DNA from 4 places in the Paenibacillus sp. GL_099_B genome. Region 4 is predicted to be linked to each of the others. Evidence: predicted binding sites of a transcription regulator. Region 4 holds the regulator's gene; each other region holds the start of a gene.
The links. The regulator LexA, encoded in region 4, represses DNA repair genes until DNA is damaged. The targets are predictions, from matches to a motif close to CGAACATATGTTCG.

Region 1: addB (helicase-exonuclease AddAB subunit AddB) is a predicted target of LexA. The motif match lies at 2,210-2,223, and genes of this name have one in related genera.
Region 2: recA (recombinase RecA) is a predicted target of LexA. The motif match lies at 3,276-3,289, and genes of this name have one in related genera.
Region 3: AC3ITG_RS07060 (DNA polymerase IV) is a predicted target of LexA. The motif match lies at 2,278-2,291, and genes of this name have one in related genera.

What each region holds. Positions count from the first base shown of each region.
Region 1 is NZ_CM174430.1:5,070,383-5,078,514, forward strand. It holds gene addB (helicase-exonuclease AddAB subunit AddB) at 1-2,145, opposite strand, end outside; gene AC3ITG_RS23065 (class I SAM-dependent rRNA methyltransferase) at 2,340-3,716, opposite strand; gene AC3ITG_RS23070 (Na/Pi cotransporter family protein) at 4,417-5,418, shown strand; gene AC3ITG_RS23075 (NUDIX hydrolase) at 5,477-5,911, opposite strand; gene mtaB (tRNA (N(6)-L-threonylcarbamoyladenosine(37)-C(2))-methylthiotransferase MtaB) at 6,023-7,369, opposite strand; gene AC3ITG_RS23085 (16S rRNA (uracil(1498)-N(3))-methyltransferase) at 7,372-8,132, opposite strand, start outside.
Region 2 is NZ_CM174430.1:2,563,536-2,571,667, reverse strand. It holds gene rny (ribonuclease Y) at 1-727, opposite strand, end outside; gene AC3ITG_RS11990 (regulatory protein RecX) at 1,038-1,775, opposite strand; gene recA (recombinase RecA) at 2,142-3,206, opposite strand; gene AC3ITG_RS11980 (competence/damage-inducible protein A) at 3,445-4,701, opposite strand; gene pgsA (CDP-diacylglycerol--glycerol-3-phosphate 3-phosphatidyltransferase) at 4,811-5,398, opposite strand; gene AC3ITG_RS11970 (YajQ family cyclic di-GMP-binding protein) at 5,721-6,212, opposite strand; gene AC3ITG_RS11965 (hypothetical protein) at 6,365-6,535, opposite strand; gene AC3ITG_RS11960 (RodZ domain-containing protein) at 6,603-7,643, opposite strand; gene AC3ITG_RS11955 (DUF3388 domain-containing protein) at 7,710-8,132, opposite strand, start outside.
Region 3 is NZ_CM174430.1:1,543,581-1,551,712, reverse strand. It holds gene AC3ITG_RS07070 (YhjD family protein) at 303-665, opposite strand; gene AC3ITG_RS07065 (YolD-like family protein) at 665-1,015, opposite strand; gene AC3ITG_RS07060 (DNA polymerase IV) at 1,012-2,253, opposite strand; gene AC3ITG_RS07055 (hypothetical protein) at 2,413-2,910, shown strand; gene AC3ITG_RS07050 (hypothetical protein) at 2,984-3,670, shown strand; gene AC3ITG_RS07045 (hypothetical protein) at 3,777-4,883, shown strand; gene AC3ITG_RS07040 (hypothetical protein) at 5,243-5,854, shown strand; gene AC3ITG_RS07035 (hypothetical protein) at 6,080-6,982, opposite strand; gene AC3ITG_RS07030 (hypothetical protein) at 7,034-7,876, opposite strand; gene AC3ITG_RS07025 (hypothetical protein) at 7,928-8,132, opposite strand, start outside.
Region 4 is NZ_CM174430.1:4,340,171-4,348,302, reverse strand. It holds gene AC3ITG_RS19640 (aldehyde dehydrogenase) at 351-1,652, shown strand; gene lexA (transcriptional repressor LexA) at 1,765-2,391, opposite strand; gene AC3ITG_RS19630 (LysM peptidoglycan-binding domain-containing protein) at 2,696-3,073, shown strand; gene AC3ITG_RS19625 (DUF896 domain-containing protein) at 3,170-3,379, shown strand; gene AC3ITG_RS19620 (hypothetical protein) at 3,506-4,018, shown strand; gene AC3ITG_RS19615 (HAD family hydrolase) at 4,046-4,846, shown strand; gene AC3ITG_RS19610 (ABC transporter permease) at 5,426-6,355, shown strand; gene AC3ITG_RS19605 (carbohydrate ABC transporter permease) at 6,368-7,237, shown strand; gene AC3ITG_RS19600 (ABC transporter substrate-binding protein) at 7,307-8,132, shown strand, end outside.

The DNA of each region.
Region 1 (8,132 bases), 730 kb from region 4:
AGACCAGTGTATCTCTTCAGCATCGGTAACTGGCGGCTGGGCAAGCAATGGCTGCTCATGCAGACCGAACATCTTCCGTACATGTCGTACAATTTCCGAGGGCAGTAATGTCTTCCCTTCATCATCTGCAACGGGATAACTCAGCCATAACTGCTTGCTCGCCGCTGTCAGGGCTGTATAGATCAGAAAGCGTTCATCCAGCATTTGTCTTGTTGCTCCCGGCCCAAGCCCCAAACCTCTCTCTGTCAACAACAGCCGTTCCTGCTCGGTTAATACACCATCATCCTGAGGCACAGCAGGCAGTTCTCCGTCTACAGCACCCAGAATAAATACGTACTTAATATCCTGAAGACGTGTACGGTCCATCGATCCAACCAACACTTGATCAAGCGCTGGAGGAACAAGTCCCAGCTTCAGTTCGGTTAATCCGGTCTCCATCAGCCCGGCAAATAGATCGATATCCAGCCGTTCGGCACCCATCATATCAACCATCTGATCTAATAGATCAAGGACAGCCCCCCACATTTGACGATGTTCTCTCGAACGTTCCGGATCACCCTGGACCTTGGCTTCTGCTGACATCTGATCCAGCTTCCAAGGAATCTCGGCATCTTCCAGTAATCTGTAAAGCGCCGCACATTGGTCTTTAGCTGTCTTTGCCTTGCTCATTCGTTTCTCAAAAGCACCCAGTGGATCAACAATCACCGTACGGCATTTTTCCATTAAGGACAGCATTAGTTCCCGGCCCCGGCTGCGGACATCCTGATCGTTGTCTTCCAGGGACAGGCTGGGTACATACTTCCATGGCTTGCCATCTGTCCAGCGGTATCCGTGAATTCCGCAAGCTAATATATAATTTTCAAGCTGGTCCATATCTTCACGTGTGATGGAACCGTCCCGTGGAAGCAGCAGATCTGTTTTGACACAGCGAAACACATCCTCATAACGCCAGCGACGGCGAATGATATCGAGTGCTGAACGAATAAATTCCGATAATGGATGATGTAGTTCATTTCTTCTCCGATCCAGAAAGACAGGCACGCCATAGTCCCTGAATAGGGGCTCAGCAATGTCGGCATATGTATCCAACTGACGAACGAGCACTGCCATATCTCGGTAACGCGCACCTTCATCTTGCGCCAGACGACGCATCTCACGAAGTGCTCCTTCCATCTCAGCCCGGCGGTTCTCAGCGGCGTAAAGTCGGACACCCGCATCACGCCCCTCACTCTTCCAGCGAACTCTGCGATCAAAGCCAGCCTCCAAATGCGCCAGTCCAGGACTGCCTTCATATCTAGGCAAAACTTCCGGTTGAAGCAAGGTTGTCTCATTAAGGACACCCAGATCCTCAGCCATGCCTTTGAGGCGCGTGTAAGCACTCGCCGTGGGATGAAACAGCTCCAGTTCTCCAGGAAGTGCGCCGTGGTCGTAAACACGATCTAAAGTCAATGCAATTGTCACCGAAGAAGCTTGCAGCATAAGTCTTCCAATGACACTCATTTCCTGCGGGGTAAATCCCTGAAATCCATCGATCCAGATCTGTGCATCTTGCAGCAACGTGCTTTCTGGCAATCGCTCTGTCAGTTCAGTCAACGTGTCTTCATCATCGATATATAGTTCGGTTAACTCCTTTTCATAGTCACGGTATATAAGAAGCAAGTCATGCAGCTTGTCTCCCAAAATCGGTGCAGAAGAGGAAGTATTCCATGCGGAAAGTCCTTCTTCCAGTGATGTAGGGTCAAGTTCATAACGTTTAAACTCACTGTATAAATCATTTAAGTCTCCTATAAATCCCAGCTGACTGCCTGATGCTCCAAACAGCTTCAATTCTTCCTTACGACGCTGGAGCACTTTGTAGAGCAGCATTTTTTTTCCTTCAGCTCCAATGGGAATACGTGCAGAACCACCTGCCTCCTGCATTACCCGGTAGGCCAATCGGCGAAAACCAAGCACTTCAGCACGCATGGTACCTTTAATAGCCCCTGAAGATACCAGTGACTGTTCGGTTCGAAACGAACTTTGTTCCGGGACCAGCAGAATCAGTGGTTTACCTTGCGGTTCCTTTTGAAGCAGGGATGTGATTTCCCGGGTAATCAGCGCACTCTTGCCGCTGCCTGCCCGGCCAATAACAAAGCGTACGGACATGTTTAATCCTCCAAACCATCACGAACAGATTTTAATTCCCAGTATAACATATCTGACTTGGTTCGGAACATACGTTTGCCACTATCCGGCAATTCCAGAGAGCTTTTGCGCGAGCATAGCAAAAAGCCCGCAGCTTATGAAAACTGTGGACTCTTTGCGTAAATGTATGTTCGACTTAAATGAAAATCGCTCGATTAATTCTTTTTGCTGCGCACTTCGAAGATGGCAAATTTCAGGTAATGACCTTCGTCTACGCCCAAAATTTGCGGGTGATCCTTTCCGGCTGCTTTCCAGTCGATCAGACGCAGTACTTTGCCTGCATCTTCGGCTGCATCTGCAATGGTTTCCAGGAAGAGATCCGGACGCATGTGGTATGAACAGCTTGCGGTTACCAGATACCCGCCCTCATTCACCAGCTTCATTCCTTGCAAATTGATGTCCTTATATCCACGGCATGCGCCTTTAACTGCTGATTTCGTTTTGGCAAAGGCTGGCGGATCGAGGATAACTACATCAAATGTTTTACCACCGGATGCAAGTGCTTTGGAAGTATCCACTTTCTGTTCGCCAGCACGCGCGCGTACGTTACGCTCATCGAGGCCTTTCACCTGCTCACGCAAGTATTGGAATGCATCCGCAACGACAAATTCGACCCGTTCAGTGAAACCGTTCAGCTCTACGTTGGTTCGTGCACTTTCAATCGCATGCTCTGAGATATCAAGGCATGTTACTTTTTTGGCTCCATATTTGCAGGCGTTCAATGTGAAGCTGCCTGTATGGGAGAAACATTCCAGCACAGTGGCCCCATCCCAATAAGGGAACGTCACAACCTTGCCACTTTTATTCACAGGAAGCAACTGCTGCGTACCATCCTGTTCAGTCTGTTGGAGCGTAATACCACTCTTGTAACCCCAACCCTTCATAAGCGGTTCGATGGCTGCACGATTCTCGCGCTGGTCAAAGAAGTACCCTGTCTTCTGGCCTTCCACGATATCCACCTTAATGAGCAATCCGTTCTCCGTTACCGTGACATGACGCGGGCAATCCCCATACAATGGTCCTTTTGTCTGTTCCAAGCCTTCCAGTTCACGAATGGACACATCACTGCGTTCATAGATGCCTTCCGGCTGCATCACTTCAATTAGAGCTTGTACAATCGCTTCGCGGCAACGGTCCATGCCCAATGTGAGCAATTGAACAACAAGGATGCTGCCAAAACGGTCAACGATCAGTCCTGGCAGGAAATCAGCTTCCCCATAAACAAGACGGTATGCCTCTCCATCCTGAATAAAACGCTCCCGGTGGCGCAAGCAATCGCGGAATCGCGCTGCAAAAAACGCGGTGTCCATCTGTTCAAACTCCAAAGGTTGATATGCCACGACTCTAACTGTGATTTGAGATGCAGGATTATAGTAACCCGTCGCGAGATAGCGACCTTGGTGATTCAATACGTTGACCAGATCTCCCGGCTCGGGGTTTCCTTCAACAGAGGCAATTTCATTGTTATATATCCATGGATGTGCATGTTCAAGCCGCTTTTTGCGGCTGCGTTCCAGTGTAACTGATGGCAAGATAGATCCACTTCTTTCATAGTTAGTTGAAAAGATAGGCTTGGTGCAAAGGTGACCGCTTCGGGGATGGATTGGACTTTCGATCGCTGTTATCCCCAGATTTTTCTGATTCCCTTCTCAATAGGGAAAATCCGGGGATAAAGGCGAACGCTTCGCTTCTGCAGTTCCAATTCCATCCCCTCCGCTACGTTTGCAGAATCTCCGTATCTTTTGAATTGTGGGTGGTAATTTGGGTGACTACTGCGGTGATGGATCAGACTTTCGATCGCTGTTACGTCGTTGTACAGATGAATCTCAAATTCCACACTTGCCACTGCGATGACAGAACAACCTTCCGATCGCTGTTACCCTCAGATTTTTTTGATTCCTTTTTCACTATAGGAAAAATCCGAGGATAAAGGCGAGCGCTTCGCTTCTTCAGGTTTTTTCTGCCCTCTTCGTTATCGTGTGAATCTTTAGATCAACTCTATGACCGTAAACGCTTCGCTTCTTCAGTTCCAATTCCAATTCCATCCCCTCCGCTGCGTTTGCAGAATCTCCGTATCTTTTGAATTGGGGGCGATAATTTGGGTGACCGTTATGGTGACTTACCGATCTTTCAAATGCTATTGACTCCAGAATCCCGTTAGCCTGTCATGGTTGTCCTTATTTACTCATAGGATGAAAATAAGGATATGCACGGAAGGAATGATGTTAACTCATGTTCAGAGATGTTGTGCTGCCCCTATTATATGGGCTTCTTATCTTTTTTGGTGGGATGAAGCTGATGGAAACAGCCTTACAGCGGATGGCCGGGCCCATGCTGGCTGGATGGCTGAGCCGGGCTACCTCTGCTCCCTGGAAAGGCATGGCTTTCAGCGCGGGCGCTACAGCCCTGCTGCAAAGCAGTACCGCCGTTACCGTACTAACCATTGGACTGGCGAACGCCAGATTAATTACCTACGGACGCACACTTGGTATTATTCTCGGCACCAACATCGGGACGTGTCTAACCACCGAGCTGGTCGGGCTGCAGATCGGACGGGTTTCCCTGCCTCTGCTTGCCTTGTCCCTGACAGGCTGGGCCGTCTTTGTTGTGCTTGGTGAACGAAATCAGTTCGCTCCTGAACGCACACGCCGGACACTGTTTACCATACAATACAGCTTTCTCACGTCAGCCGGATTTGCACTCGTCATGACAGGCATTCAAGTGATGCAATCCATTGCCGTGCCCCTGCGTAGTATGGGCGTATTTCAGTGGTTTCTGGATCGATCAGCCGACAGCTTGTGGTGGGGCTTTCTGGCTGGTGCCTGTCTGACGGCTCTCATTCATAGTAGTGCAGCCGTCATCAGCATGGCGATTACGCTTGCAGCCACAGGAGTACTGCCTGTGGAGATCGGCATCGCCATTGTGATCGGATCAAACGTGGGGACCTGTATCACCGCCGTGATTGCAGCCGCTGGCGGAGCATCCGCAGGCAAATTTGTCGCAGCCTCCCATGTCGTATTAAACATTGCGGGAGCGCTGCTATTTATGCCGCTGATCAGCCAGCTGCATGCAGCTTCGGCCTGGCTGTCAGCGGATAACGGGGCACAGATTGCGCATGCCCAGACCCTTTTTAACGTCACCAGTTCACTGCTTGCCTTGCCATTCTGCTACTTGCCGATTTGGCACAAAAAACCACCGGTCTCCACCCCAGTGGCGAAGTCACCCGTGGCCTGATGTTCAGCACTCTTTCGACAAACAGTAGCGATACGTCACTCAAAAGAAAACAAAACAGCTATACGTTAATGCCTAATTTGTTCAGCGCCACACGTAAAATGTCATCGTTATTATCGTATCCACTATGCTGCTGTCTGGACCAAGCTTCTTCAGGAGCGTACCAATCCACACCTTTGATTTCTTCAATCTGAGGCTGCAGATCGCCGCTTTCCGCTTCAACGAGATAGTAATGAACTTCCTTGTCCACCGGACCAAACTCTGCATGCTGATACGTATAGGCGATGATATCGACGGGTTCTACAATTCGACCGACCATGCCTGTCTCTTCCAGAATCTCACGCAGTGCGGTCTGTTCCACCGTTTCTCCATCTTCCATTTTGCCCTTGGCGAGGGTCGTTTTGCCGTACCGATCTACAATCAGTTGAATTTGAAGCTTTCCGTCTTCTCCCGTGCGGTAGACGACTCCGCCTGCCGAAATTTCTTTTCTGTTCATGTTGCTCTCCCCCATTACGGAATTGTCTGCATCTTTTTTTGGAAAAAGAAGGACCTCATCTCCACGGGTACACTCCCCAAGGAAATGAAATCCTTGTTTCTGACGCCTCGATTACATCGCTGCGGACTTGAGATTTTCTTCCAACACACGAACCAGCGTAGCCTGGCTTTCATTCACACCCGCTTCGGTCACTTTGACACGGCATACTTTGCCGACCATATCCATGGAACCATCAAAGACCAGCTGAATGTAATTGTCACTGTAACCGTGCAGTTTACCACTGCCTGCACGGCCCTTGGCTTCACCTTCAGGAATGACATCCAGTACTTGCCCCACAAACTGCTTGGCGTATGCCAGTTGCATTTGCTCGGAAAGATCAATCAGTTCATGCACGCGTGCATTTTTGACTTCCTCATCCACCTGATCCTCCATACGTGCTGCCGGTGTTCCGGTCCGCTTGGAATATGGGAACACGTGCATTTCGGAAAAACCGATTTTCTTCATCAGCTCGTATCCGTTACGGAACATCTCATCGGTCTCACCCGGGAACCCTACAATAACGTCGGTTGTAATCGCTACATCCGGCATCGCTTCCCGAATGCGAAGCATTTTATTGTAAAACTCTTCGGTCGTATATTTACGGCGCATACGTTTCAGTACGGTATCATCGCCCGCTTGCAGCGGAATGTGGAAGTGGCGCACAAGTTTGTCTGAACGTTTGATCACATCCAGCATCCGGTCGTCAATCTGGCTCGCTTCAATCGAACTGATCCGAATACGCTCCAGGCCCTCTACTTTATCCAAGTCCCACAGCAGATCCGTCAGATCGTAATTCTCCATGTCATCCCCGTATCCACCGGTATGAATGCCTGTCAGGACAATTTCCTTGTATCCAGCGTGCACCAGTTGATGAGCCTGTTGGATGATGCTGTTTGCTTCCCGGCTGCGGGAAAGTCCACGCGACCACGGAATAATGCAGAACGTACAGAAGTTATTGCAGCCATCCTGAATTTTCAGAAATGCACGGGTACGATCGGCAAAATCCGGTACGTCCATCTCTTCAAATACCCGCGTTTTCATGATGTTTCGCACAGCATTGACGGGCTGACGTGATTCCTGAATTTCATTGACATATGGCAAGATTTTGTCCCGATCCTGTGTACCGATAACAAGATCCACACCAGGGATGTCCAGAATCTCTGCCGGAGAAGTTTGCGCATAACAGCCTGTAACGGCTACAATCGCATCCGGGTTGCGCCGAATGGCACGACGGATAATCTGGCGGCTCTTTTTGTCGCCGGTATTGGTTACTGTACAAGTATTAATCAAGTATACATCCGCTGTCTGTTCGTCAAAGTCTACCTGATCGTATCCTTCGTTTTTGAACAATTGCCAAATCGCCTCTGTATCATAAAAATTAACTTTGCAGCCTAAGGTGTAAAACGCCACGGATGGCATAATTACATTCCCCCCATTTCTCCGGATTCATATAAGACACAAGTTAGCGCCGCCATTCCTGCTGTCTCGGCCCGCAAGATGCGTTTGCCCAGTCCAACGGATACAGCACCCGCCTGATCGGCTTCAATCGTTTCCCTCTCCGAGAATCCGCCCTCAGGTCCAACAACGATCAACACTTCAGCACTCGCACCAGGTGCAAGCTGCTCCACAAACGGCTTCAATGCGTCTCTTAACTGCTTGCCGTTTTCCTTTTCATAACAATAACATACCAGACTGTAGCCCTCAAAAGAAGATAGCAGCCCTTTCCAGGAAAGTGGCTGCTCGACGGATGGAATGCGGTTCCGATGGCTTTGCTCAGCGGCTTCCTTGGCGATTTTCCGCCACCGCTCCAACCGTTTGCCTTCTTTTTTGGCATCATATTGCACAATCGTACGCTCAGACAGGAAAGGAACAAAGGAAACCGCTCCGATCTCTGTACATCTTTGGATGACCGTCTCCATCTTATCGCCTTTTGGCAAGCTTTGAGCCACGGTTACACGTATCCGTGCTTCATGGTCCATTTCGAGAGGTTCCACAATATTCGCTGTTACTTGCTGGGCTTCGATGCTTTCAATCTCCACCAAAGCTTCTTTGGAGTTTCCGTCACTGACAATCAGTTTATCTCCAGGTTTACCACGCATCACTTTGCCGATATGGCGCGCATCATCACCCGTGATGACCACGGAATGTTCATTAAACTGTTCTGCAGATACAAAATAACGCT
Region 2 (8,132 bases), 1.8 Mb from region 4:
GCGTATCATCAATAATGAGGTCAATCCCGGTAAGGGTTTCAAGCGCACGGATGTTACGTCCTTCACGACCGATAATCCGGCCTTTCATTTCTTCATTTGGCAAAGTAACAACGGATACCGTTGTCTCCGCCACGTGATCAGCCGCACAGCGTTGGATGGCGAGTGTAATAATCTCGCGGGACTTTTTGTCCGCTTCTTCCTTCGCTTGCTGTTCAATGTCCTTGATCATTTGAGCCGTCTCATGACGAACTTCCTGTTCTACGTTGGACAGTATGATACTGCGTGCGTCTTCCATAGTGAGGTTGGATATGCGCTCCAGCTCCGTCACCTGGTTTTTGTAGATCATCTCGATCTGCTGCTGTGTCTCATCAATTCGTTTCTCTTTGTTAGCCACTTGCTCTTCTTTACGTTCGAGTGATTCCAATTTTTTATCCAGCGACTCTTCTTTTTGCAACAATCGTCTTTCTTGTCGTTGAATTTCGTTCCGACGTTCACGAGTGTCTTTTTCAGCTTCGGCGCGAATGCGATGGATTTCATCCTTCGCTTCCAACACCGTTTCTTTCTTCAGTGCTTCTGCCTCTTTCTTCGCGTTCTCCACGATTTGTACGGCAGCTTCTTCCGCACTGGAGATCTTAGCTTCTGCAAGAGATTTGCGAATAAAATATCCTACTCCGAACCCAATGAATAGCGCGGCTGCAACGAGAGCGATCGTGATTGCAGGATTCATACTGTTCACCTCCTCGTTGGTTCCTCCAAGGCATTCCTTGGGTCAATTTGCAGTTTTCAAGCCTAACATATTTTTGGGAATAACGAATACTCACGGCGATCCCCCGCCGATTTTCATTTCAAGTGTACATGTTGCCACGTACTATTCACCGTCTCCAGCGAACCCATAATCATGAATGGTATAAATCTTAAAAAACAGAAACCGCTTTTTTGGAAGGAAAAAGGGTTGTCCATTTCTTACAGACTCATGTCCATTTTAGTATTTGACGAAAGAAATTGTCAAGAGAATGCAGTATAGTGAGTACAGTCTGCTAATCCCATAACAACGCTTCGTCTTCTTCGGGGTCCCCCGCCTCGTCTTCTTCAATTAAACAATTCACGACCCGACGCACCATATCCATGGAAAAACCTCGTCGCATCAAGAAGGGAAGCGTTTTACGTTTCTTCTCCTTGATGTCTCCTTTGACCTGATTCCATTTTTTTCGTCCGGCGGTTAGAGCTGTCTCAAATTCCGTATCCGTACTTACACCTTCCAGTGCTTCAGCAATCAGCTCATTGGCAATGCCCTTCTGACGCAGCTCTTGCCTTATCCACAGTTTTCCCTTCCGCTGGCCCTCCATACGCTGACGAGTCCATTCCTTCGCAAACAGTTCGTCATCGACCAAATTCTCCCGCTCAAGCCGATCCATGGCCTCTTCAATCAACGGTGCAGCAAACTCTTTCTGACGAAGCTTCTGACTTAATTCGTGGCGTGTGCGGGGTTTATGCTCCAGAAATCGCAAAGACTGCACATACGTCCGCTGTCGCTCGTCAGCTACTATGATATCTTCCAAGTCCTTTTTCAGAAACGTATTTCCCCGGGTCATCCGATATTTAATCATTACATCTTCAAGCACCGTGATCGAATATAAACCAAAGGTAATTCGGTAACGAGCTTCCCTGCTCTTCGTTCGTTCAACTCGTGTAATGGTAAGTTCTTCGTTATCCGGGAATTGGGAGATTCCCTCCAGCTCGGCTTCTTCATATAAATCATCTTCATGTTGATCCATTTCGGTCTCCCCTTCCATGTCATTTTGTGTGTCTGTGAACTGCACGGCCTAACTGACAAGTACATAGCAAATTAAAAGACTTCCTCGGATACGATTAGCACATCTCCGACGGAGATAACACAGCTACACTGAATACGTTTAGCGTATCTTCATAGAGACATCAGACGCTAATACAAAAGGCCGGAAACAATATCCGGCCTCTCCCTAACAGTAAACGTGCCAACAGCCCCTGCCCATTCGGACAGAGGCTGTTGGACAGCGCGAGCGCACACACCATACCCCAAGCTAGATCGAGCCAAGCTCAATCAGACAAGCTTTGGGAGTTCAGAGGGCAACGCCCTCTAGGGCCCTTCCTACAAGGGAGGGTTACTCGTTAATTTCAAATAGTTCTTGTTCTTCTGCTGCTTCTTTTTGTTGCTCTTCGCTAGTTGGCGCAGGAACTGCAGTAGTCAAGTTACTGGCTACACGAATTTTTTGTTCAATGATTTCAGCAATATCTTTATGCTCTTTCATGAACTGCTTCGCGTTCTCACGGCCTTGTCCTAAACGCTCACCTTCGTATGAGTACCATGCACCACTTTTATTGACGATGTCCAGCTCTGTACCAATGTCAATGATACTGCCTTCTCTCGAAATACCCTCACCGTACATGATATCCACTTCCGCTTGTTTAAACGGAGGTGCTACTTTGTTTTTCACCACTTTAATACGCGTACGGTTACCAATCATGTCATTTCCTGATTTGATACTCTCAATACGGCGTACATCCAGACGTACCGTGGAATAAAATTTCAGGGCACGACCACCTGGTGTTGTTTCTGGGTTACCAAACATAACCCCGACCTTTTCACGAAGTTGGTTGATAAAGATCGCGATCGTTTTGGATTTACTGATTGCACCAGACAGTTTACGCAGTGCCTGAGACATCAGACGCGCTTGCAAACCGACATGGGAATCACCCATTTCGCCTTCGATTTCTGCTTTTGGTACCAATGCAGCCACAGAGTCAATAACGACAATATCCACAGCACCACTACGTACAAGAGCTTCTGCAATTTCAAGCCCTTGCTCACCCGTATCTGGCTGAGACAGAAGCAATTCGTCAATGTTAACACCAAGTTTGCTTGCGTATTGTGGGTCAAGAGCATGCTCGGCATCGATAAATGCAGCTTGTCCACCCACTCTTTGTACTTCAGCGATAGCATGCAATGCTACGGTTGTTTTACCAGAAGATTCAGGTCCATATATTTCAACAATACGGCCTTTAGGCAAGCCGCCTGTTCCTAATGCAATATCCAAAGCCAAGGAACCGCTGGGTATAATTTCCACATTCATGTGAGTCGACTCACCCAGTTTCATGATGGATCCTTTACCAAATTGCTTCTCTATTTGACGGAGCGCCATATCAAGCGCGGCACGACGGTCTGACAATAAGCTCACACCCTTTACTGTTTATAAGATAATGATACCTTGTTTTAACACGTTTGCCAAGCTTTTTTTCGAACATACATTCGTTTTTTTTGCAAAGGCCGAGGCGCCTCTTCCTCAAGGAAACTTTCCATTAAACAGAAAAAAGAACCGTAAACAAGGCTGTAGAGCCTGATTCTACGGTTCTTCCGTCTTCCTTTATTATACTTGTTTGCCATGGCAAATGCAATCCGAACTGTGACTAGTCCATCTCCACAAGCTTGCGCCACAAACGGTAAAGAATCGCTTTCGCTGAACGGATCCGAACCGTCTCCCGATTGCCATTAATGCGCAGTTCATGAATTTCTGTCTCTTTACCACGTTGGGCCAGAGCGATGAAGACAAGTCCTGGCGGTTTGCGTTCGGAATAACCAGGTCCCGCTACACCTGTCACTGACAGACCGAAGTCGGCATCCCCAATCATGCGAATCTGCTCTGCCAACACTTTGGCGACTTCCGGACTCACTGCGCCCGGTGCATCTTCACCTTCCAGATAGGAATGCGGCACATGGAGCAGCTTTTCTTTAATTTCATTGGAGTAACATACAATTCCGCCCTTAAGCATCGACGCACTGCCAGGAACTGATGTCAGACTCTGCATGACGAGCCCTCCTGTGCAGCTCTCAGCCGCGCTAAGGGTCAAACCCATATCAGACATCATGGTAACAATTGTGTACTCTATAGGCACATCCTCGTTCGCGTAGAGATGCTCTGGCAATCGTTCCCGAATCTGAACTTCCATTACATCCAGCTTCAGCTTTGCCTCACTCTCACTTGGAGCCTTTGTAGATACACGTACCGTAACTTCTCCCTCACTTGCATAAGGAGCAATGGTAGGATCTGTCTGTGTATCAATCAGATCAAGGAGTCGGTCTTCCAATGCCGATTCGCCAATTCCTGCAAACTTCAGCATTTTCGAGTAGATCGGCATTTCTTCTGTCAGTACATGCTGGAACAACCAAGGCTTAACTTCCTGTTCAAACATAGGAATTAGCTCTTTCGGTGGTCCAGGCATCACTACATAATGCTTGCCATTGTCGGAAATTGCATTTCCTGCGGCAAGGCCTGTTTCGTTCGCCAGCGGTGTCCCGCCTTCTATAACGATCGCCTGACGACGATTGTTTTCGGTCATGTCTACATTGCGATCTCGGAAGAAGCTCTCGATTTTGTCCATGGCCATTCGATCTATATGTAGCTTGCGGTTCAAGACCGCCGCAATCGCATCCTTGGTCAGGTCATCCTGTGTAGGACCGATGCCCCCAGAAAATAAAATGACGTCTGCACGACCCTGAGCGATGCGAATGGCGTCACTAAGTCGATTTAGATTATCACCAACCACCGTTTGGAAATATACATCAATCCCGATCGCAGCCAATTCACGGGATAGATATCTGGCATTGGTATTCACAATTTGTCCAAGCAACAATTCTGTGCCAACTGCAATGATTTCTGCCTTCATTCAGCATCCTCCTGTACACGTGGTGAGTGATCAAAGGGCAATAGGATAATTTCCTATTGCCCTTCGTACAAATGATTTCTTCATGCTTCCCCATTTAACCTTAAAAACGTTACGCTTTTGATAAATGAAGCAAATTTTTGTTTTTGATAAAGTAATCAATGCCTGACCAAATCGTAATAATCGCTGCAGCCCAAACGGCGATAACGTCCATGTGAATACCCGTGAATGAGAACGGGAAATTATTCAACAACAGCAGCACAATCGCCACAATTTGCACGACGGTCTTCAGTTTGCCCCAGGCACTTGCCGCAACAACCGAACCATCCAATAATGCAATCTGACGCAAGCCAGTAACCGCAAACTCACGACTAATAATGACCACAGCAATCCAGGAATCCAACTTGCCCATTTCCACAAGCGAAATCAGCACCGCAGTAACCAACAACTTGTCAGCCAGCGGATCAAGCAATTTCCCCAGGTTGGTGACCATATTATTTTTCCGCGCCAGATAGCCGTCAATTCCATCCGTGCTTGCTGCAATGATAAAAATGACAGCAGCAATCAATTGATTATACGGAAGCGATAAGCTTCCCAATTGCAACGGCTCTGGATAGAACGGAAAATCTACGAGCAGGAACACCATCAAAAAAGGGATTAAGCAAATTCGTGCAAGCGTAATCCGGTTGGGTAAATTCACAAGACGCCCTCCCTCTTATCCTCCATTACTCCAAACATTCATCTTAATCCCGTATTCATCATCCGGAACATGAAATTTACAGTTTCACTGTCAATCAGCACTAAAGTGCTCTCACTATGTAAAAACGCAAAAAATAAAGTCAACCGTTCAAACGCAAAACCGTTTTAAACGTTCCGGTGACTTCAGAAGATGTACTGCTTTTCACAAAGTCAGCAAACGATGATGACTGGACTTTGATGCTTATCTGCCAGCAATGCACACTTAGTATAATATACGCCAATTGCAGTGTCAAAAAACATGCCTAGCTACAAATGAGGAGATATTACTTAAAGTTTGTATATTGAAGATCCAGAGGTAGATTGGCACCGTTCAACAACTGCATAACTGCTTGCAAATCATTCTTACTTTTACCTGTTACCCGGAGCTGATCTCCCTGAATCTGACTCTTCACTTTCATCTTGGAGTCACGAATCAGAATATTAATTTTTTTAGCGATATCCTGATCAATCCCCTGCTTGAAATTCAAACGCTGGCGGACTGTACCTGAAGAAGCCGGCTCTACTTTTGCATAATCAATGTTTTTTAAAGGTAAACCTCGCTTAGCCATCTTGGATTGCAGCACATCGATAACAGCCTTGAGTTTGGTCTCATCATCAGATACGATCGTTAACGCATCCTTATCCAGTTTCAGACTGCTCTTGCTGCCCTTGAAGTCATAACGCGTGCCAATTTCCTTTTCCGTTTGTGTAACGGCATTTGTCAATTCCTGCAAGTCCATTTTGGACACGATATCAAATGAATTTTCTGAACTCAAACCAGTCACCCTTTCAGTTAATCATATGTTCTGTAACATTATAGAGGATACGCCAAGCAAAAGTCTAATTTTATGAGGTTTTTCAAAATAAAAAAGCATTTTTGGCTGCCACTGAGATGGTTGCCAAAAATGCTTGCCGTGCGGCTGCCATTCTAATAACGGCTGCGATTAGGCTGTCTGAACATGTCGAGCACACCCAGAAGCACATGTGCAAGTCCAAAACCCAAAATTCCGTAACCCCAGGCAGTTGGAGTCAAGTAATAACCCAGGAGGCTGACAATGATCCCCAAACCTGTTACGATCCAGCTGACTGTCACAGCCATCCACCTCACTTCACCAAAAGTTGACTGCAAGTTAAGACAAGGTTAGTGTCTCCCGCAGAAACTTTGGTTATTCGCCGCTAGTGCCGGTGTTTCCTTCGGTAGTGCTTCCTGTTTCATTCGTCGTAGTGCCTTCAGTACCTGTGGAGGACGTATCCTCACCAAGTCTTAACCGAATGCGGTTTGTCGCTTTCCCGTCTGTCACAACCTGCCCTGCAACCTCAATCGTGGTCGCTGCAGCGTAACCGGACTTAATGTACATTCCTGCACTGTCCAATTCAAAAGTATAACTGTCTCCCTCAGCGGTGTTGCCGTACTCCAACTTTTCTCCACTAGAGTTCTCACCCTTGTATACTTCCAGCCAACTATGCCCCGTTGCTTTAATCGTAACCGTCACAGGCTGCCCTGCACTGCCGTTTACTTTGAAGTTCGTAATATTGCCTGATTTTCCGTCTTCAGCAACAGTTACAGAAGCTGGCGGATTATCCGTTGGATTCTCTTCATTTTCACCCGTCGTTTGCCCATCCGTCTGTCCGTCAGTCTGCCCCTCTGCTGTTCCGCCACCGTTACCGCCTGCTTCGCCTTCATTCGTTTCTCCGCTACCTGATTCATTGGCTGGAGGATTAGAAGCTTGGCCATTATCTGTAGGCTCATCCGGTTTATCTTGAGGTTGCTGCTGGCTGTCTGTGATCTTCGTCTGATCCAGCCCTTGTGTATCCGAATCATCCCTGTTCATCACTACATACACGTACAACAGCACAAGAATTAATACCGGAAAAGTCCACATCAGCGCAACAGACATCCAGCGGTTACTGCGCTCTACCGGGCGGCTTGAACGCTTTTGAATAACCGGCTCCATGGTTGCTTCCGTTTCTTCTGCAGGTACATCTTTCTTATGTCCCTCCAGCAGCTCATCAGGATTTAGTCCCACCGTTTCCGCATAGGTTTTGATAAATGCACGCACATAGAAGCTACCAGGCAGCACTTTGTAGTCTCCTGCCTCTATTGCCTCCAAATACCTCTTGCGAATTTTAGTCATTTCCTGTACATCGTCAAGACTCATCCCTTTTTGCAGCCGGGCCTCTCTTAACTGCTGACCCAGTTCAGACATGCCATCTCCTCCTTATGTTTATCTCTATGGTTGTTGCTTATCTATTTCATGATCCCGTACGGAGCGTTACAGTTCGTCGGTGTAGCTGGCCGTAAACGTATCATAAATAATTTCTTCATTCGGATTGTTGCGCAGTTCAATAATAATGTCAAAATCATTAAAATCATATTCAGACTCCTGCACAAAAATATCCGGATGTTCAATAACCTTGGTGCTTGGCATCGTCATGATGTCCTGTAACAGATTATAATGCCGTTCGCTTGAACGAATCGTACTGACAATTCCGTCAATGATAAACACATTGTTTGGATTCAATTCGTCCTCGGACATCTGGCTTCTTATGGTCTGACGAAGAAGTGTGGAGGAAACAAACGTCCAGCGCTTCATCGCACATACACTGCCCGCAATAATGGATTCCGTTTTGCCTACACGCGGCATTCCACGCAAACCAATGACTTGATTGCCTTCCCTCTTAAATACTTCACCCAA
Region 3 (8,132 bases), 2.8 Mb from region 4:
AACGTTTTAACTTCTTTGTCAGGTCAATTTATCCTATATCGTAAGCGCAATCGTAGAATGACCATCAACACCCTAAAAAGCTATTCGTAGCAACGATTTTAACAAATTAGAAAATTTTGTAAGTTTACGATTGAAATATCAAAAAATGTAGGTAGGACAAGGGATTTCAGCGTATTTTAAAATATCAATCGTATAGTAACAGGATTATTTAAAATGATGACTTATTTAAGCAATATTTTGATTTTTTTCACGCATCTAAACAAAGTAGAACTTGATAATTGAAATTCAATAAGAAAATGAATTTATTCTTCTTCAACATTAACATTCATGTAGTCAGCCAACATTACTAGCATATCTGTTCTAACCCTGCTCATTAGTGGATTCATTTGATGTTGATATTTGCGGATTGAGTAGGAAATAAACAAATTGTCCTTGGTTCTTCTCTGTTCAATAATTTTAATGTATTGTTCTCGTAAAGCCTTCTTCAACTCATATATATCAGCGGTTATTCTATCTTGTAATGCGCTCAAATAGAATTTCAATTCTTTTTTTAAGATGACGTTGCTCTCATCTATTCTCTTCTTGTCTTCCTCTATTACATCTAAAAGTAATGGCATTTCGGCGTATTTTTTCACCAACTCCAACTCTTCAGCACTTTGTTTCATTATTCGAATATTCCTCCTTTTAGTCTAACCGCAACCAGTTTCGGTATATCAATCCACTCGTAATCGTCTTCCCATTCAACTCTTATTTTCTTCCCTATTTCATTAATATTTGAAATTATTCCGCTGACCAGTCTTATCGAATTCAAATCAAAAACTTCAAATTCAGCCTCTTCTGTATATCTATATGATATTCCTATGTTTTGATAAATATTTTCCAACTCATCTTCGTGTAAAAGAGGTTTAGTTAAATCATTATCTTTTGAACGATGTTCAATGATTCTCTCTTTATGCTGTGGAAGCATCATGCGACTCGATTCCCATATTCCATTTGCCTCAAGTTTTTTACTCATTTATAGTGACCTCCAATTTTATTTGATCTGTCTATGGCCTGCCCAGCAGAGGTAATAGAACTTGCTCTAAGTATGGCAATGTCACCATAACGATCCTTTATGTCATCCATGACCTTATCAATCGCACGTTTTTGTTCCTGATCATCAAATAAAGACAGTTGATATGTCTCGGCATTGGAGAGGTTGGACAGAGATATTCCAACTCGTCTTACAGGTTGACCGTCCCAGTGTTGACGAAAAATACGTTTAGCTATATTGCATACATCTACAGTTATATTGGTTGGATCTTGCAGTTTAACTTGTCTGTGAAATCCAGTTGGGTGATCAAAGTCAGCTCCCGATAAACTCATTGTAACTACACTACCCATTAATCCCTTTTTACGTGTACGTCTACACACTTCTGTACATATATCTTGAATGACTACTTCAATCTCCCAAGCTTCTGTATAATCCCTAGGCAGCGTCATACCGTTCCCAATATCCTTTTGTACACTATGAGTATTAATTGTTACTGGAGAGTCATCCAGTCCATTTGCTACTCTCCAAATAACCTCTCCGTTTACGCCCCATTTGCTTCTCAATTTTGACAGAGGAGTATTCGCAAGCTGTCTTATTGTTCGAATGCCCATTTTCCATAAATGTTTATCCATCCTAGACCCAATACCCCACATATCACGAATTGGTTTATCGCCTATATGCTCATGGAGCTCTTCTTTTCTTAGAAAGAATACTCCACCATCAACTTTCTTTGCGATCATGTCACAGCAAAGCTTACTCATCACTTTGTTGGTCGAAATGCCTGCTCTGGCATACACTCCCGTAGCATTGTAAATCTTGTCTTGGATCTGCCTTGCTAAATCAATTGGGTCATTTCCAAAAAGATGTAGAGATCCGGTCACGTCCGCGAAAAGCTCATCGATGCTATAGGGTTCAACTAAGTCAGTAAACTCCTCAATAATGGACATAATTTGCGTAGATACTTCAATATATTCTTGCATATGTGGCCTTACAATAATCAACTCAGGACACTTTTGAAGTGACTGCCATAATGGTTCAGCGGTTGACACGCCTTTTGCTTTAGCTAAAGGACATGCAGCAAGTATTATTCCCGAACGTCTTGCTGGATCTCCTGCAACTGCCAATGGTTTGTTTTTATATTGTGGCATTTTAGCCTTTTCAACACTGGCATAAAACGACTGCATGTCAATTAACATGATTGTCCGCTCTTTCTTCGCCATTACTATCACTCCCATAATCAAATAAGAACATTTGTTTGTATCAGTATTATAAACCGAACATGCGTTCTTTATGCAACAGGGAATTTTTGTAGTCCGTATCATTGAAAAAGTTATATAATACATTAGGTATTCTATTTCACATAACAAGGGAGTATTAAAATGAAGGACAAGTTAAAGGGGCTAGTGATCGGTATACTGATCGGATCAACCATTACAGGAGCAACGGCTTTTGCAGCTACTACTACACCAATTAAAGCAGTAATTCAGAAAGTCAGTCTCTATGTAGATGGTACTAAGAAGTCCACAACTGATGCAATAACGTACAAGAACACTACATATGTACCAGTTAGAAGTATGAGTAATGCAATTGGTGAGAAGGTTTCATTAAAAGGGGATAATCTTTATATTGGCAAGCAGCCAACTGTAAAAGTTAGCTTAGATAAAGCCTTTGACTTAGTTTACAACAAAATAAAGAAAGATGCGGATAAGTACAAACTTCATTTCATGGAGGATGGCACAAGTGAAGGGAGATATGTTATTCGTGCATATGAAAATTTCCCCGACCATATAGCTACATACGGATGGTATCATGTTGATATGAATACGGGTGCAGTATATTGGTATGATCTTGTCAATGATAAAATGATAAAGCTATAGGGTGGATTTCTCCACCCTTTCTTCTTGTAAAACTTGTCTTTTACCAACAATATTAAAACGAAAGGTTGATAACATGAATTTCTCGATTCGAGTATTACAGACAAATGCTAATTCTCAATTTGATCTACTAAAAATTTATTCTGAAGACATGGAAGAGTCAATAAAATCTCAAGCCACATTGTTTGCAAATCGAGTTAAAGGACTTGCAGCAAAATATGAGGGTGAAGATCAAACAATGGTATGGGACGAAAACCGTGAACGCTATTTTCAGCTACATAGCACGTATCCCAATTTACTGCGATCCTCAATCCTCTCTTCCGCATTAACTGAATTGGAAATGGTAATTAGAAAAATACGCAACGAGCTGATAGAGAATACAGATTTAAACATAGTTTCGCTCCAAAACAAACAGCTCAAAGGAGCAGAACTTCAGAAAGCTATACAAAGCATACTTAATGCGATCTCTGTTGAGCCTCGATTAAAATTAGAATGTTGGAGACAGCTACAGTTCATAATCGAGGTAAGAAATAGAGTCATCCATAGCGGTGGACAAATTCACCCAGTCGACTATAAAGACTTGTACATTACGATAATGGCCATTGAAGATATGAACGATAAACATATTGGACTAAGCTATTATCACGAAGTTGAACTATTAGAAAATTTCCCCACCTTTGTGTTAGATGTTTGCAATAGTATACTCAATCAAACTGTAGAAGAATTATTTAAATATCAAGATAAAAAAGGAGCACCTGAGTAATTGGGCGCTCCTTTTTTATTGAATTGTTCAATTCATTTAATATTTCTATTTAATATATGGCTTGTGTGATACTATACATGTTGAATCTCAAAATTTGGAGGGAAACATGCGAAATAATATTAGATATTTAGTTGGTTTATTTTCGGTTTTTTTATTCTTTTGTATTCTGGCTACTCCTACAAATGCAGCAAAAGGCAACACCCTTGATAATTCTTATGCACCAGAGGAAACAGCAGTGTTTTTGGATGGAAACATTAAAGTATTAAAGCAGAAAACTTATCTGGCTGATGACAACAATTTATATGTACCTGTAAAGTTACTAAATGACCTAGATAACATCAAAGTGAATTATAGTAATAGCATCAGCATAAGCTCTAACAAAGGTAGCTTTAATCTCGATAAGTCAAATTCTCAGATATATCAAAATACAACTTACATATCTTTAAAAATGTTTTTGAGTATTACGGGTTATTCAGCTAAACACATTTCAGAAGGCTTTTCGGTTTTTATTTGGAGTAATAAAGACGGTCAAACTAAGTCTAATAAAATCATCAACAACTTTACCAAGATTCCTGAAGGGGTTAAATACTATCTTGGTTCAAAAGTGTTTATGTACGATACCAACAAAACAGGATGGGTTATTGATCTTAAATACAGTGGATATTTGACTTATGTCACTATTCTCCTGAATGATGGAAAAACAATCGAAGAAACAATTCTTGAATCAGAGCCTGACTCCTTCTGTTTCTTTTTCCAGTATGAATTAATTAAGAGCGGATTCAAGGGGAAATACTACTGGGCAAATTCCAATAAACTTCCTTCTTCGAGTCCATTACATAATATCGAGAAAGTGTATTTTACTTCTTTAGATATTAAAGATGGAAACCTTGTAATTAGTGCTAATCGAGCAAATGGGAACAAGGTGACTCTAAAATTGCTTCTGCACGGATATCCATCGTCAGATATCTACAACTTCTTTTATTCTACAAATCCAAAAACGAGTTATCCAAACTGGTCTAAAAAAGCGTGGGACAATATTGCTAACAATAGTATCTCTATCGGCATGACGACAGAACAGGTACTTATGTCATGGGGCAATCCAAGCGATATAAGCACTTACAACGGTTCAAGGGTTGCAACTGAACTATGGTCATATGAGTATGACTATCTCTACTTTTATAACGGAATATTGGATTCTATTTCTACATTTTGAGTGGTCTATTAGACCACTTTTTTCATTTGAAATATGTATTTGATGCCTCTTCTTAAAGTGTAGACTAGTAGCCTGTCTTTGCTCCTTACTGACTAAACATTCTTTTTCAGATCTCAATAAATCCTGGTCGAACTTTAGATCTATTTCAAGGTGAACACATGCAATTTATTTGCGTGTTAATTATGAAAAAATGAAAAAGGATTCTATGTGAATTGGACTACTCAACAGAAGAACGAGAACTCAGATGACGAATTAAAACTATGAGAAATCAAAGTTACATTCTATCCTCTGTCCTTATAAATTTAATTTAATTTGATAACTGCCGATATAAACTTTATAAATAAGAAAGCGGTGGTTGAATGATCGAAGGTCTAAAAGAAAACTGGTTACAATTTTTGATTCCTACTTTTTCACCCTTGGTTATTATTTCAGGTATACTTTTGCTATTAGCAAACAAACATGAGAGAATTTTGTTTACTCCCAGAAGAGCACTTTATCGACAACTAACCAAAGTACTTATCTTATCAATACTCGTAACTATAATAGGTTGTTTTCTTATAAACTTAACAGCCTTTTTTCTAAATAAAGAAGATATTATAGATAGTTATTTTGATCTATTCCTTCTCTTTATCGTTTACCTTTCATTAATGCCAATAAATCTCAGATTTGCTGAGAAGAACGACATAACATACCACTGGGTTTATCTTAAGAAATATCATTACGTTCCCTTACTGATACATAAAGTGACATTTAACAATAAATTGATGCTTAAATCTTTGACATCTTCTCAAGATAAATATGATCAAGGATTTATTATCATTGAAGAAACTGCAATCCTAAACAATGAAAAAATTCACTTTATTGGACCAAAAAAAAAGAATCCATTCTGCGTAAATCGTCCAAAAAAAGAGGATCTATTATCGGCGGTTGAACAAAACAAGCCAACAACTCTTGGAGATGGTTGCCACTAGGCCTTTCATTATTATTAAGCTGATTTTTTTACTTCACATTGCTTATCTCCTAACTGTTTATTCTTTTTCAAATTCTTTAATTAATTTGACTTATCTTATCTACTTCATTATCCAAATACTATACGTAGACTCTTCTGAAGGAAAAATACTCTAATGAAGAATATACAAACACAACAAAAACCCGCCATTTAATTTGGTGGGTTTTGTTATTTAAACTATGTGAAATCAACATTTCATGTTATCCCTAAAAGTCTGAATAACATCCTTGATCATTCTTTTCTTATCTTCGTTGCTTGATAGTTTTAATCCTCTCCCAGCCGCTGCATAGAAATGATGAAGCAGTACAACACGTCGATTTCCCCAATAGTAAAGAGAATAAGCCTTATCTGCTTTGTAATCCTTAACGAGTTCCAAGGACCCTAATTGCTGATTTCTTGATACCATCTCAAGCAGAATATCACAAGAGTTACTACCATTACAGACAATCCAGCCATCTTTTGAAAGTGATTTATGTATCGTATCAAAGAGTAAAGTTAGATAATTTTTAAATTCAGGAATTGTATTAAAGAGCTTTTCAACATCTGAACTGTGTGGTTTAAACCTATGCGAGTGAAAAGGAATAAATTCTGCAGCGCAAAAATTCTCAAGTGATTTAATAACTTTTGCGCTTGTTTCTTCCTTAGTTAAACCCTGTTTAAAATCCAACCAACTTGTATATTCCCCTTCAATTAGAGATGTCGCCAATGGTGTCATTTCCCTATAATACCTACCAATCGGCACGGCAACATGTTTAAATATACCTTCCGAGTTATAGAATCTTGAATATTCCTCCCAAGTGGATAAAGCAGCTTCTTTCTCCTTGACGGTTTTGTTGGTACTCTTAGTGTCTAAATGAGGATTCAATCCCAGAGTTACAAATTTAATCTCTTTTCCTCCAGAGGCGAAAGGTACTGGAGCAATCATTTGTCCCATATACTCACTAACCAATAATGTTTCATTTTTTAAGCGAAGCGCTAAATTGAATCTGTTCACTATTTCACTGAAGTCAGAGCTCTGAATATTTATGTCACCAGTTAAGTTGTCGTCTTTAGTAAAACAAGAAATTAGATTTAGGAATTGCTTTTCCACATGGATACCCCCTATCAAAATAGATCAAACTTGCATTTTACTCGAAAACAATTATGACCAACCCAATGCATTGTTCCTTAAAAAGGCAAGCTTATCATCCACTCTCTTCATATGTTGAGACAAATTTTTTGAATAGAATATATGAGATTCGGTAAGAACATTGGTTTTGTTTTGTGTCATGCCTGTAGCTTTACTTTTATTTGAATTAATTAACATGATGGAGTTCAATTCTAATCTAGTCAGTTGTGTTACAACATTACCCTTTGAATACTTTGGAGCCCAAATAACGAATTGTATTTGTTTTGCATTTAAACTGTGTATTATTCCCCTTAACTCTTGCCCAAGATTTTGATTTTTATAATAGGGATCAATAAACACTAGGTCAGGTTTGTAGTTTTCTTTTAGCATAATATCTAGATCGTCATAGCCATCGGAATCACAAATGTACTTCAAGTTCATATGATCTCTATAACGTTCATTTAATTCTATATGTTTATTTTGATTAAGCTTTTCCCTTATTTGCATATCAAAATCTACTTCAAATTTATTTAACAATTCCAGAACTAAACTCCACGAAGATTTATAGAGCAGTTTTTTACTTTTGTCGTCTATTTGTTTCATCTGTAGCAATAAATATGGGTGTTGCCAGACTTCATTATCCCATTCAAGTTTATCACGATTCATTATTATTCTAGTAATCCCCCTATTTGCTTCAAAATAGGAAGTTTCTTTGTATGTCTTTATGTTAACATTATATTTTTCCAACGAACCATGCGTTTCAAAATAAGAAAATTTCTCTCTATTGAATGCTTCTGTTTCTACTAAACTTTCTACCAGTTCGAGCAGTACACAGTGCTTCCAAACATCAGCAAAATTCCCTGCACCTTTTGCCAATTGTCTTCCTCCATTCTCAAAACTCCAAATAAACCATGCCTTTTATTCAAACTATTTCTTATTTTGAATCCTATAAACCTCATATCCTTGTTGGACTAAATCATGTATCGGAATATTGTAACTCCAAGATGAAGAATCTCCTGTATTTTTATAACCACATTTCTTACTGAATTCAGAGGAGTTTATGGTTTCAGTTACTCCACACCCATTAGAGGTTGACTGGGATATCCTTGAGCTATATCTATTCGCTTTTTCT
Region 4 (8,132 bases):
ATATAATGAAGAAAAAATTCAGGAAGAGTAAATATAGACAGAACACGTGTCCACCATTTGGAAGGGCGGATACATCACGTTGGAGTTATACAGGAACGGAAATAAGAATGTAAAGAGGAAGCTAGTATTCGTAGAATAAGTCTTAGCATATTAGTGTTAAGGCTTTTTATGTAGTCAATAAGAAATAGAATGGTTAATTAAATTATGATCATATCGTTGAAGCGAGAGTACGTTTTAATTGTTTGCTCTATTTTTACAGTATCTATATGTTGATAGTTTCATATAATTGCGTTATAATTCATTTATGTTTTTAGAAATTAAATTTTGAACAATTAATTGGAGATGTTAATATGGAACAAGAGAAGCAACTGGTTGCCGCACAGCGGACATTTTTTTATACAGGTCAAACTAAGTCTATTGAGTACCGTATTCGTGCTCTTCAGCAATTAAGACAGGGAATTGAGAAGTATCAGCAACGTATTCTTGACGCACTTCGTGCGGATCTAAATAAATCTGAAACAGAGGCTTATGGCTCTGAGATTCGGATCGTGTTGGGTGAACTGGATTTTGCATTGGAACATTTGGAGGAATGGGCTAAACCAAAACCTGTGCCTACAAATTCTGCTATACCTGATGGCACAAGCTTAATTTATCCTGAACCTTATGGAGTTGCTCTTATTATTGCACCATGGAACTATCCGTTCCAATTAGCTTTCGGCCCTCTAATTGGAGCCATTGCTGCGGGTAACTGTGCCATTATTAAGCCGTCTGAATTAACCCCAGCCGTATCACGTCTGACTTATGATTTGGTTCATGAGATATTTCCTAGTGAGTACCTGGCAGTTATGGAAGGGGAAGTAGAGACCAGCACAGCATTGTTGAAAGAAAAGTTTGATTATATTTTCTTTACAGGCAGTACAGGTGTTGGCCGCATTGTTATGAAGGCAGCAGCTGAGCATTTGACTCCAGTTACGTTGGAACTAGGTGGTAAGAGTCCGGTCATTGTTCATCAGGATGCGGATTTGAAGCTGGCAGCTCAGCGCATTGTTCGCGGTAAATTTCTGAATGCAGGGCAAACCTGTGTCGCTCCGGACTACTTGCTTATACACGAGGACGTACATGACAAATTATTGGAATTAATCGGCGTAGAAATTCAGGATAAATTTGGAGACGATGTGATGAAAAATGCTGATTTTCCGCACGTTGTCAACGCACGTAACTTTGATCGTTTATCGGTTTTGCTCCAAGATGGCAAAGCAATGATCGGTGGACGTTCTGAACGTGATCAGCTGCTCATTGAACCAACAGTTTTGGGGGAAGTTGATTGGAAATCCCCAGTGATGCAAGAAGAGATCTTTGGTCCAATCCTTCCTGTATTTAAGTATACCGACCTCAATCCCATGCTAGATGAGGTTGTTCGCCGTCCCAAACCACTGGCATTATATCTCTTCACTCAGGATGAGGATCTGCAGAATCAGGTTCTGAATCAAGTATCTTTTGGTGGTGGTTGTATTAATGACACATTGTCTCATATGACATCACATTATCTCCCGTTTGGCGGCGTAGGAGAAAGTGGAATGGGTTCCTACCATGGCCAACAGAGTTTTGATGTGTTTTCTCATCATAAAAGCATTCTTAAACGCAGCGAATAGTCGGCTAACGTAGAACAATATAAGTAGTATGAGAAAAAAGAGGTTGTCCCGTTTAACGGGACAACCTCTCTAAGTATCTTATTGTGAAACATCTGAACAACTTCAATACATATTAGTGAATATCACGGAAAAGGCCAATGACTTTGCCCAGGATGCTAACGTGTTTCAAACGCAACGGTTCAAAAGTCGAATTTTCCGGTTGAAGACGAATATGATCTTTCTCTTTGTAGAACGTTTTTACCGTTGCTTCATCGTCTTCAGTCATGGCTACTACGATATCGCCGTTATCTGCAGTTTGCTGCTGACGTACGATAACATAGTCTCCGTTAACAATGCCTGCTTCAACCATACTGTCTCCCACGACCGAAAGCATAAATACTTTCTGTTCGCCTACATAATGCGTAGGAAGAGGGAAGTAATCTTCGATATTTTCTGTTGCTGTGATCGGAACCCCTGCAGTAACTTTACCCACGACAGGAATGCGAGCAACGCTGTGAGCAAACTGATGTGAATGCTCTGACTCTTCCTGGCTGAGAAGTTCAATGGCTCTTGGTTTGGTTGGGTCACGTCTAATTAGACCTTTCTTCTCCAAACGATCCAGATGTCCATGTACTGTAGAGCTGGAAGCCAATCCAACAGCTTCACCAATTTCGCGTACGGAAGGAGGATACCCCTTCAACCGGACTTCATTGCGTATAAACTCCAGAATAGCCTGTTGCCTGCTGGATATCTTCGACATACCGTATCAACCCCATTTAGTAACGTTTGGGAAAATTATAACATAGAACCTCCGTTCGTACAAACATAAGTTCTAAATAAAATGCCATAAAATCAATGTTTTTTTGCAAATAAAGATGAAAATTTTCTTTGAGTCTAATCAAATACTGCAAATGACAGTTTCTATACAATAGAAGAAAGATAATAGAATGTAGGATGCAACAAAAAAAAGCGAACAATTGTTCTAAAAAGTTATTGTACAAAACAATTGTTCGTGTTATATTGATTTCAACGGATAGGAACAAACGTTTGGAGGTCGATATTTAATGAGATATTCTACTTATCAAAGTATTTACGAACCGGTGCATTCAGAAGTGGTTGAAACTAACATAAGGAATTTTAAGAAGGTTTTTGCAAAAGGTAATGTCCCAACTTGGGTCTTGAAATTAATAATCGTAAGCTTAATCATACTCGTTGGTTGCAGTACAGTATTGACTGTGTTCGCTGGCAATGAGAACGATCTGTTGCCTGGGGGGAAGATGGCAGTTTCACAAGGAGATACGCTATGGAGTATATCATTGGATCACAAACCTGAAACAATGGATACACGTGTATATATAGAAGCAATCAAGAAAGTGAATCAACTTCATTCAACTTCAATACAGGTGGGGCAAGTCTTAATACTGCCTCAATTCACAGAATAAATCTGCATATCCAAACGCGCTAATGCGTGTCAGCTTGACAAGCTGCCCTTATCATGTCAAAGTTAATGTGACTTTGTATTTTTGGAGGGGACAAGCTTGGATATAGATAGTCTGGTAGCACGTATTAATGAATTGGCCCGTAAGCAAAAATCCACTGGATTGACAGAGGAAGAGCTCGCAGAACGTGCCAAGCTTAGAGAAATTTATTTGAATAACATTCGAAGCAATTTCAGACAACAACTGGATACGATTGAAATTGTAGATGATGAGAACGATCAAGGCCACCAAGGCAAACTCAAACATTAAGGAAACCTAATGATATCATTATGATATTTAGGTTTCTTCCTGTTATCTAGAGGTTGCAAATTATAGGGGGAAATGTTGGTTTGCAGTTATGTAAGCCGATACAAAGAACATCTAAGGGGGATTCTCATGTCGCGTTCGTTCGAGAGAACGGTTCGGAAAAATTCTAAGCAGTTGAATCAGCAACGTAAAAAAAGCGGTAAACCGGTTTCCGGTACACCAGGTGAGGACGTATTTAAAGGACGCAGTCTTCTGTTTCCTATTTTTCTGATCGGACTAGCATTCCTGTACCTCTTTATGAGTACATTTCTTGTCAAAGCTCCGATGACCACTTGGGACTGGGTGACCTTGTTGCTGTATGTATTTTTGGCAGTCATCTTCATGCTCCGTCGTCCTTATGTCAAAATAGGAAGTAATCGGATTTTGACGACAAAAGGGAACCGTGAGCGCTCAATTGGAGTCGACGATATCGTGAAATTCAGAATTGAGCCAGGTACGGTTGTGATTGAGCATAATGCACGAGGTAAGAGATGGGTATTTACCAAACTACTCAATCGTTATGATACCGATGCAATAACTGAACGTCTTCTGAAATTCGCCAAAGCACATCAGATCACCGTGGAAACATACGAGAAAAAGTAATTTTGCATAAAGGGGAAGATGACCGAAATGGCGTTAAAAGCGATTTTGTTCGACCTAGATGATACTTTACTGTGGGATGAGCGCAGTGTTCGAGAGGCATTTCATGAGACTTGCTTGATCGCAGCTGAAGAGACGGGCGTTAAACCCGAAGACCTTGAAGAAGCTGTTCGTAATGAGGCACGTAATCTGTATGAGTCTTATGAAACTTTTTCGTTTACCAAAATGATTGGGATTAACCCGTTTGAAGGTCTTTGGGCTAACTTCACGGGTGGGGACCAGCCGGAGTTTCGCCAGTTGGAGCAGCTTGCACCCGCATATCGTAAAGAGTCATGGCGTCAAGGCTTGTTAAAGCTGGGTGTTGATCGTGAAGATTTTGCGGAACAACTCGCCTCACAATTTGGGGCTGAGCGGAGATCAAGACCCCATGTCTATGAAGAAACGATGGAAACGTTGAGTCATCTACAAGGGAAGTTCAAGCTTTTGCTTTTAACCAACGGCTGTCCTGCTTTACAACAAGAGAAACTTGATGGCGTTCCTGAATTGGCTCCTTTTTTTGACGAAATTATTATCTCGGGTTCGTTCGGTAAAGGGAAACCTGATCCTTCGATCTTCGAGCACGCATTGAGTAAGCTGGGAGTGCAACCTGAGGAGAGCATGATGGTTGGAGATAAGCTTACGACTGATATTCGTGGAGCATTGTCTGCAGGCATTCAGTCTGTTTGGATTAACCGTGAGAATAAAGAGAATACCGAATCGTATGTGCCTGACCATCAAATCAAGCATTTATCCGAATTGGAACGAATCATTGCTGAATTCAGTGCATCATAAATCGTATTTTTAGTGTACTACTCAAGCATTGTTAGGTTTTATGAGATGTATTTTATCCATAAAACCTAACAATGTTTTTTTGTTTTGGGACTGCTTGAACTATACCGTAATAACAAAAGATAAAATTTTTTATTAAAAGTTATTGAAATTATAGAACTGCTGATTTAAAATATAACTAACATACTAGTATGACTAGTATGCGAATGAATGCAGCGAATATCTTTTGACTTACTCGAATGAAGTGGAAGCCGGAGTTATTCGCTATTATTTTCATATCCATTGTAAGCGCTTTACATAATCGGAGGAAACCATTTAATCCTGGAAATACAACATGAAGTGGTTTGTAAGAAAATGAGGGTAAGCGTCTTAATCGATATGTATCTCTAGTGATTCACATAATTGATATCGCTTACATTTTCTGTTTTGTTTATTCTGCAGTGGGGGTGAAGTTCATCTGATTACTTGTCTTCTACAAAAAGAAGAGATGATGGGATTTGATCGAAAACGCTTTTATTTTATCAAGGTAAGATCGGAGTGAAATAACATATGGAGTCGGGAACCGCTAAAACCACGCTAACGATGACATCTTTACGTAAAGAAAGCAGGTTAAGAACAGCTGCAGCTCTGCTTCGCAAAGACTGGCAGCTGTACTCACTGTTAATTCTTCCAATTATCTATCTTATTATTTTCAAATACGGGCCGATGCTCGGTAATGTAATCGCCTTTAGACGTTTTGTACCGGGTGGCAGTATTTTTGGAGAGACGTGGGTTGGATTCAGGTATTTTCAGATGTTCATTCAAGACCCAACCTTTTGGAAAGTATTTGGAAACACACTTATGCTCGGTGGACTTGCGTTACTTTTCACCTTCCCAGTTCCGATCATTTTTGCATTGCTACTGAATGAAGTGAAAAGCAAACGTTTCAAAAAGTTTGTGCAGACCGCATCTTATCTTCCGCACTTCTTGTCCATCGTCATCGTTGCCGGAATGATTCTGCAATTAACGGCAGTTAATGGCTCGATTAACGGAATGGTTTCATTTTTTACCGGAGACAGTATTCCTTTCATGCAGCGAGCGGAATGGTTCAGAACGATCTATATCACCTCTGAGGTTTGGCAAGGTATGGGGTGGGGAGCCATTTTATATTTGGCTGCATTGACAACAATTGATGATTCTTTGTATGAGGCTGCACGGATTGATGGTGCGAACCGTTGGAAGCAAACCCTCCATATAACCATACCGGGCATTCTCCCAACTATCGTTACGCTGCTGATTTTGAACATGGGTAATTTCCTTGCGGTTGGATTTGAGAAAATCTTGCTCCTTTACAATCCGCTGATCTACGAGACATCTGACGTGATTTCTACTTATTTGTACCGGGTAGGTTTGCAGTCGAGCAATTTCAGCTATGCTACCGCCATTGGTTTGTTCGAATCCATTATTGGACTGATCCTGGTATTCTCGGTTAATGCAATATCACGCAGACTGACACAACGAAGCTTGTGGTAAAGGAGGAGCAATATGCTGGAATCAAAATCATACAAAGTATTTAAAGTTTTCAATGCCATCTTTTTGCTGCTTGTGGTGTTCATCACGCTCTATCCGTTTCTGAATGTCGTGGCCCAATCATTCAGTAGCGAGGCTTATATCAATTCAGGCAAGGTAAGTATTATCCCGAGAGGATTTAATGTAGAAACCTACAAGACCATCTCTCGCGATAGCATGTTCTGGACCAACTATAAAAACACAATTATATATACCGTTGTAGGTACGTTGATTTCCATGTTCATGACGACCATTTTCGCTTATGCCTTATCCAAGAAAAGATTGATGGGACGTAAATTTTTGACGATGTTCGCAGTGTTCACGATGTTTTTTAGTGGCGGCTTGATTCCTAACTATGTCCTGATTAACTCTCTGGGCTTCAATAATACGATGTGGGCATTGGTTGTGCCTGGTGCAATCAGCATTTATAACATGTTAATTATGAAATCATTTTTCGAAAACATGCCTGAAGAGCTTGAGGAAGCGGCAGCTATTGACGGTTTGAATACGTATGGCATTTTGTTACGGATCATTCTACCGCTGAGTAAAGCTGTCATGGCAACGATGGTTCTGTTTTACGCTGTGGGACACTGGAACTCCTGGTTTCCTGCCTTCCTGTATCTCGACAAAAAGGAACTGTTTCCCGTTACGATCTACTTGCGCAACATGATTGCAGGTGCAACTGGTGGTGTTTCGGCTGGTGCTTCAGCGGATAATCTGACTCAAATTTCTGCAAATATCAAATCGGTCACCATGGTACTCACCATTTTGCCTATTTTAACGATTTATCCATTTGTCCAAAGGTACTTTGTAACCGGTATCATGTTGGGATCTGTTAAACAGTAATCCTAACCCGATATAGTTCAACATCTTGATTGTAAGGCCAATCTAAACCACATGCAGGGGGAGAATTGAATGAAACAGAGACCACGAAAGCTGGTAGGCAAGATGGTATTGGCAACAATGATGAGTGTCGTTCTGGCAGCATGTAGCAGCGGAGCTGGTGGAGAGAAAGTCGAACCGGAATCCAAGGGAGCCATGGAATCCTATGGTGTAGGGGAGACCTTCAAAGCAGCTGAACCGTTTAATCTATCTATTCTGTACAGTGACCAACCAGCATACCCGTACAAGAAGGATTGGCTCCTGTTCCAAAAAATCACGGAAAAAACAGGAGTCACGCTCGATCCTACCATCGTTCCGATGAGTGACTATTCCCAGAAAAGATCCCTTCTGATCAGTTCTGGAGATGCCCCACTGGTTATTCCGAAAACCTATCCGGGTGAAGAAGCGGCTTTTGTATCCTCGGGTGCGATTTTGCCAGTGAGTGACTATGTTGATTTGATGCCTAACTTCAAGGATAAAGTAGAGAAATGGGGACTTCAGGATGAACTTGAGGGTCTTCGACAAGAAGATGGGAAATATTATGTACTCCCAGGTTTACATGAAGAGGTTTGGCCGGACTATACCCTTATTGTGAGAACTGATATTTTTGAGAAAAATAACATTGCCATTCCAAAGACATGGGATGAATTGTATGATGCAGCCAAAAAGCTAAAAGAAATCTATCCAGATTCCGTTCCGTTCTCAGATCGTTTCCAATTTAACAGTACCTTGAATATTGCTGCTACCAGTTTTGGAACGAAAGCTGGGTGGGGATTTGGCAATGGTTTAACGTATAAAGAAGATAAGGATGAATTTGTATACACATCGACTACGCCTGAATACAAGGAAATGTTAACTT